Regions from separate parts of the Leifsonia sp. A12D58 genome, predicted to be linked through region 2. Evidence: predicted binding sites of a transcription regulator. Region 2 holds the regulator's gene; the other holds the start of a gene.

Region 1 (3,410 bases), on a different contig from region 2:
AGCTTCCCCGAGATCTCAGACGAGGTCCGTCGCGAGGCCGTCACCGAATTCCTTGAGCGGTACTTCCCGTTCCCCGCGCCGTGGGAGAAGGATGAGCCGCAGTCTTTGGCTACCCAGCAGCCCGGTGGCGCGCTTCAGCCTGAAGCCGTGGAGCTGCTCAATTCAGAACGCGGATCGGCCGCGTCATCGGTGGCTCCCTAAACGCAGATATGGTTCCGGCCGGCATGATCCGGATGCCGGCCTCTGCCAGTCTGCGCGCGCTTTCTTCTGCGTCGATGTAGTCGAGGGCGGCGTAACTGCCGAGCGGAACGACCGAGTGCAGCACTGTGTCTGGATAGACGTGCACGAGATTGAACGCGCGGGCGCCATCGCGACCGCGTGTTCCGCCGACAGGCACTGTCAGATCCTGGGTGTAACAGGTGGCGGATGCCACTGACACCGGGATGCCGGCAAAGGTCGCCGTCGAGGAGTAGTGCAGGTGTCCGGCCAGAATGCTGCGCACATCCGTTCCCCGGAGCACGCTCGCGAGCGGTCCCTGGTCGCGCAGTTCGACCGATACCGCAAGATCAAGCACGCTGGGGATTGGCGGGTGGTGCATCACCAGGATGCTGCCGTCAGGTGCAGGCACGGCCAGGATGTTGTCGAGCCAGTCGAGCTGGGCCTGTGTCACCTCGCCGTGGTGGGCTCCCGGCACTGTGGAATCAAGCGTGATAATCCGCAGTCCGTTGAGTTCGGTCACGCTGTCGATCGGACTGGTAGTCGGCTTCTCGTCGAGCAGGGCCGTACGGAAAGTTGCACGGTCATCGTGGTTTCCCATCACCCAGATCACGCGCGCACCGAGGCGTTCGGCAACGGGTTCCACGATTTCCCTGAGCCTGTCGTATGCGCCGGGCTCGCCGCGATCGGCGAGGTCGCCGGTGAAGACGATGGCCTCAGGTCTACAGCCGGATGTCTCTAGCTCGGCGAACAGTTCGACCAGGTGTCTGGTGCTGTCAACCGAGTTGTACAGCTGATTGCCTGCGGCAAGGAGGTGCGTGTCACTCACATGGATAAGGAAATGGTCCGGCCTGGGGTATTCGGCCGTTCGCATGCTCACAGAGCTTCCATTCGTTCACAAGTGCGAACTCGTCGCGCGCGCACTTACGGTACTGCCGATATTCGATCACGCGTTCTTGAACGATTGGTGTACGCCACGCGTATTGGAACTGTACGCCCGACATTCATGTGCGGGTAAAAAGCTACCTTCGGTGACGTGAAACAGCGCACTATGTGCGACACACAGTGCGCTGTTGTGGTTACTCAACCGCTCTGAGTTGCTCAACCGTTCTTAGTCAGCAACGTCTTTGTGGCTCTCCTTGACAGAGAGGGTGTCTTCGCCGATGTTGGTTTCGACCTTCACCTTGCGTGGGCGAGCCCGTTCGCTGACGGGGAGCGTAATGCTGAGCACGCCGTTTGCGTAAGTGGCGCTGATCTTCTCGATGTCGATTCCTTCGCCGAGATTGAGTTGGCGCAGGAACGAGCCGGCCTGGCGTTCACGGGTGATCCACTTGACGCCCTCGTGGTTGGCAAGCGTGCGTTCAGCGCGGATGGTGAGCAGCTGGCCGTCAACGTCGATGTCGACAGAGCCAGGATCGATGCCGGGCATGTCGGCGCTCAGGACGTAGACGTCACCGTCGCGGTAGAGATCCATCGGCATCCGACGCGGTCCGAGTCGGTTGTCAAACAGGGCACCTGCGAAACGGTCGAGGTCGCGAAGTGGGTCAAAGTTCGATGCCATTTTCTACTCCCTTGCTTCGGGCCGTGGCCCGACTCGTGATCAAAGTTTTCAAAGTTGAGTCGACTTGACTCAACTATGTCCAATTTAACACCCGTGATTGTTGCCCGCCAATGGAGCTGACGAATTCTCAGTCGGCTCTCAGCGACGCCGCCAATCCGGAGTCTGATGGCGCGTTGTACGGTGACTCGCATCGGCCTAGCCGGAATCGGGCGCACTGCCTAGGCTGTGCGACATGGCTCGCTACGTGCGTTTTGACGAATTCGGTGGCATCGACGTGCTGCACATCGTGCATGAGGATCCGCCGTTACCCGCGGCAGGGGAGATCCGGGTGCAGGTCCACTCAGTGGGCCTCAATCCGGTCGACTGGAAGATCCTGCACGGAGGTCCGACTGCTGCGGCCTATCACGCTGTACCGCCATGCGGAAACGGCAATGACTTCGCGGGTGTTGTCGACGAGATCGGGAGCGGCGTGGTCGACTTCGACCTCGGCGACGAGGTGCTCGGCGGAAGGCGGATGTTCGCTCAGGCCGACTTCGTGATCATCGATGCGGACAAGGTGATTCGCAAGCCCGCCGGCCTGGGTATGGACGAAGCGGGATCGCTCGACATCGTGGGACGCACGGCGTGGGCAACAGTGCACTCGCTTGACCTCACTCGGAAGGACACCGTCCTCGTGAGCGCTGCGGCCGGCGGAGTCGGGGTGCTTGCAGCGCAACTGGCCAAGCGCACCGGGGCGACGGTGATCGGCACGGCGAGCGAAGCCAACCATGAATTCTTGCGCGAACTCGGCATCATCCCGGTCGCGTACGGCGAGGGTCTGGTTGATCGGGTGCGCGCTGTGGCGCCGCACCTCACCGCCGCACTCGACAACAACGGGCCCGCAACGATCGATGCTGCCCTGAAGCTCGGCGTGCCGGGCAATCGCATCAACACCATCGCGGCCAGGGGCCACCGCACCGATGCCGGAATCCAGGGAGTCGGCGGTGCCCAAGCAGCCCTGCCAGAGCTCGAGAAAATCGCCGAGTTGATCGCGTCAGGCGACCTCGTCTTCCCTATCGACAGCGTCTACCCCCTCGAACGCGTGCGCGATGCATACGAGCACCTCATGACGGGGCATGTGCGCGGCAAGGTTGTGCTCAGCCTGGTGTGAGGCCCGCGTCGCCCGTATGGAAAGTTCCTCTATCGTGGTGTGCGAAGGTTGTTAGGTGCGCCAGAATCCGACGAACAGCCCCGGCAGGTATCTACTTGCCGGCGCCTGCATCGTTGCCGCGTTCACGATGTTGTACCTCTATTTCGTGCGCACCGAAAGCGGGCAGCTGATCGATCAGCTGGCATATAACGGCGCGGATTTTGGTTGGCGCAGCGTCACCCCGTTCACGAGAAGACTGCTTGACACCCTGCCGGCGATCTCGGGAGTCATCGGCTTCGTATTGACTGTGGTCATCGTCCTGGTGCGCAAGAACTGGACCACATTCGTCGTCGCCCTGACCGCTGCCGCGGCCGCAGCTGCCTCGACGCAGATCCTGAAATATGCGATCCTGACGCGTCCGGACCTGGGGGTTGAGGGCTTCGCTGACAACTCATTCCCCTCGGGGCATACGACGGTGGCCGCGGCATCCGCTCTGGCGGTCTT
Region 2 (3,410 bases):
GAAGCAATCTACGCTTCAAGCCAGGCTGAGGCCTCTGCTCCCGCCGGCGACGCAGGCGAGCAGCCGACAGACGCAGCGTCTGACGAAGACGTTGTTGACGCCGAGGTTGTCGAAGACGAAGACGAAGCGAAGAAATAATGGCTGACGACATCCGTCCAGAAGATGAGCCAGTAGCCGAAGGGGCACCAGAGTCTGGTGCCCCCGGGGCCGCGGGCGAGACTGCTGCCGCAGATGCTGCCGCCGCCGATGCAACGGCCGATGGGATTGAGGAGGACGAGCTGACCGTGCAGGACATCCTGGATGCTGCAGATCGCGAAGCCTCAGACCCGTCGAACGAGCACCTGGCAGATCTCAAGCGCATCACCGCCGAGTATGCGAACTATCGCAAGCGCACCGAAGCCAACCGCGAGGTTGAGCGGGAGCGCGTCGTCGGCGATGTCGTCAAGGTTCTGCTGCCCGTGCTTGACGACCTGCACCGTGCTGAGAAGCACGGCGACCTCGAGGGCGACTCGGCATTTGCCACCATCGCCGCGAAGTTGCGCAGCAGCGTCGAGAAGCTGGGGCTGACCCCGTTCGGTGAGGTGGGAGAAGATTTCGATCCCACCATCCACGAGGCGATTTTCCAGCAGCCAAGCGCCGACGTCACCACCGAGACCGTTGCGGATGTTGCTGAGACGGGTTACCGCCTCGGCTCCACCCTGCTGCGAGCGGCCAAGGTCGTGGTCCGGGTACCGAGCGATGGCTAGCCAGGACTGGTTCGACAAAGACTTCTACAAGGTCCTCGGGGTGTCGAAAGACATCACGCCGGCCGAGTTGAAGAAGGTCTACCGCAAGCTCGCACGTAAGTATCACCCGGACTCAAACCCGGGGGATGCCGCAGCCGAAGCGAAGTTCAAGGAGATCAGCGAGGCCCACTCGGTGCTTTCCGATCCTGAACAACGCAAGGAATACGACGCGGTTCGCGCCATGGGCAGTGGAGCACGCTTCACTGCCCCTGGCGGCGGCGGCGGGCAGCAGGGTGGCTTCGACGACGTCTTTGGCGGCATGTTCGGCGGGGGTGGCCGGCAGCAGCAGAGCTACTCCTTCCAGCAGGGTGGCTTCGATGACATCCTTGGTGGCATGTTCGGTGGGGGCAATCCCGGCTTCGGAAACGCCAGCGGCGGTTTCCGCGGCTATGGCGGGCCGACCCGCGGGCGCGACGTTGTCGCATCCGCTACCGTCGACTTCATCACCGCTACTCAAGGCGACACGATCACTCTGCAGACGCAGGATGGTCACCCGATCAAGGTCAAGATTCCGGCGGGCGTTGCCAACGGGCAGAAGATCAAACTGCGCGGCAAAGGTCAGCCCAGCCCGGACGGCGGAGAAAGCGGAGACATCATTTTGACTGTCAATGTGCGCAAGCACCCCGTTTTCGAGCGTGATGGGTTGAACCTGCGCGTAACGGTTCCGGTGACATTCGCTGAGGCAACTCTCGGTGCCACTATCGAAGTACCCACCCTCGGCGGGAGCCCCGTGAAACTGCGGGTTGCTCCCGGCACGCCGAGCGGGCGCGTACTGCGGGTCAAGGGTCGCGGCGTCAGCACCTCGAAGGGCACGGGAGACCTGCTCGCCGAGGTGCAGGTAGCTGTGCCATCTCATCTCTCGAAAGAGGCCGAAGAGAAGCTCGCTGAGTTTGTCGATGCCTTGCCGAAGGAGAACCCGCGCGAAGATCTTCTGGCGAGAGCCAGAGGCTAAATATGGATGAGAATTCACCGGTTTTCGTCATCTCGACAGCGGCCGAACTGGCTGGAATGCACCCGCAAACCCTGCGCCAGTACGACCGCATCGGATTGGTGAGCCCCGGTCGCACGCTCGGAAAGTCGCGCAGGTATTCGATGCGCGATGTGGCAAAGCTGCGAGAAATCGCGCAGCTGAGTGGCGAAGGTGTGAGCCTGGAAGGCATCAGGCGCATCCTGAATCTCGAAGACGAGGTGAACCGGCTGCGATCCAGGGTTGGTGAACTCGAAACCGCGCTCGCCGACGAACTGCTGAACCGACCAGGTCGCCGCGTCTTCGCTGCCGGATCGGCCGGTGACGTGATTTCGATGAGGGCAGGCACCAGACTGCGGCGGCAGAACGCCGTTGCCATCTGGCGGCCACTCGAGCACAAGTAGGCCAGCCGCACGTTGAGCTGAATCGCTTCGTCCAGAACGCCCCACACCCCAGGTGTGGGGCGTTCTGTCGTTAAGCGCCGGCTAGTGCTCCAGCGCCCTGATCGCGAGCCAGGCCGCCGTGCGGTCGTCAGGGTCCGACATCGACAGCCCGGTGAGCGTTTCGATCCGCTGGATGCGACTGTTCAGGGTCTGCCGGTGGATGCCGAGCTGCGTGGCGGTGACTCCCCATGACCCGTGTTCGGCGAGGTACACGCGCAGCGTCTGCGTGAGCTCGCCATGAAGACCGGCCCCGTTGCGCAGAGCGTCGAGGGCATCGGCGATGTTCGTGCGGGAATCGTCGTCGAGCCGATCGAGCACGTAGCGCACCGTCGGGAGCGCGCGATAGCGGGCCACAGCCCGACTGTCGGTTACGGCGACATCGTGCGCCTGGCGGGCCTCGGACGCACTGCGGGCGAGCGCGTCGATGCCGGCGCTCGATCCGAACCCACAGCGCAGCGGAACCTGCACGTCGTCGGCGTAACTCTCCACCTGGGCGGCGATCTGCTCGACGCGATCGTCACGAATGAAGGCGAGCACCCGCCCGTTCACCGTCGACATCACATGTATGCAGCCGAGTTCGTCAAACCACCTCGCGACCAGGCGTTCCAGGTCGACCGATTTCGATCGTGAGCTCAGCACGAATGCCGTGAGTGAGTTCTCGTGCACTCCCCACCGGCGCAGCAGTGACACGTTGTCGACAACGTTTCCGGTGAGCAGGCTCGACACCATCACCTCGCGACCGAGGCGCTCAGTGGTCGCATGGTCGTGCGTGCGGAGGATGAGATCGAGCAGGGCGGCGGCCTGCGACGCCAAATCTCGGCTGCGGCTCATCGAGCCCTCGTGAGAGGCAACGACCAGGTAGGCGGTCAAGTCTTCGTTCGAGCCGACCGGATGCACCTGCAGGCCGGGATGGCGCACTCGAACGGGGCGTCGCAGCGCGACCGCCGTCGCATCCTGCACGTGCAACGCGCCTGCGCCGGCGCTCGTGATCGCATGGCCTTGGCTGTCGAGCAGCACTGCCCAGCCGTCGATGCGGTGCGCGAGTTCAGCGATCACCGCGTTGACCCCGCCTCGGCGGGCGACCTGGGTGAGCACCTTGGTGCCGATCGTGACCAGGCGGTCCTCTGCCGCTCGGTCATCGGCCAGCAGCCCGGCGAGCGTGGGCACCAGCACGGCGGCCGATGTGCCTGGGCACAGGATCGCCGTCGCCCCTGC

The links. Region 2 encodes HspR, which represses chaperone genes until heat shock. Its sites were predicted from a motif close to AAGTTGAGTCNNNNNGACTCAACTT; they were not measured.
Region 1: a site for HspR is predicted at 1,829-1,853, ahead of ACMT3I_RS01630 (Hsp20/alpha crystallin family protein). Genes of this name have one in related genera too.

What each region holds. Positions count from the first base shown of each region.
Region 1 is NZ_JBLJAT010000001.1:319,398-322,807, forward strand. Features, by position in the region: gene ACMT3I_RS01620 (stealth family protein) at 1-201, shown strand, start outside; gene ACMT3I_RS01625 (phosphodiesterase) at 158-1,090, opposite strand; gene ACMT3I_RS01630 (Hsp20/alpha crystallin family protein) at 1,328-1,777, opposite strand; gene ACMT3I_RS01635 (NADP-dependent oxidoreductase) at 2,010-2,927, shown strand; gene ACMT3I_RS01640 (phosphatase PAP2 family protein) at 2,983-3,410, shown strand, end outside.
Region 2 is NZ_JBLJAT010000004.1:270,993-274,402, forward strand. Features, by position in the region: gene dnaK (molecular chaperone DnaK) at 1-138, shown strand, start outside; gene ACMT3I_RS12020 (nucleotide exchange factor GrpE) at 138-746, shown strand; gene ACMT3I_RS12025 (DnaJ C-terminal domain-containing protein) at 739-1,737, shown strand; gene ACMT3I_RS12030 (heat shock protein transcriptional repressor HspR) at 1,740-2,156, shown strand; gene ACMT3I_RS12035 (PucR family transcriptional regulator) at 2,238-3,410, opposite strand, start outside.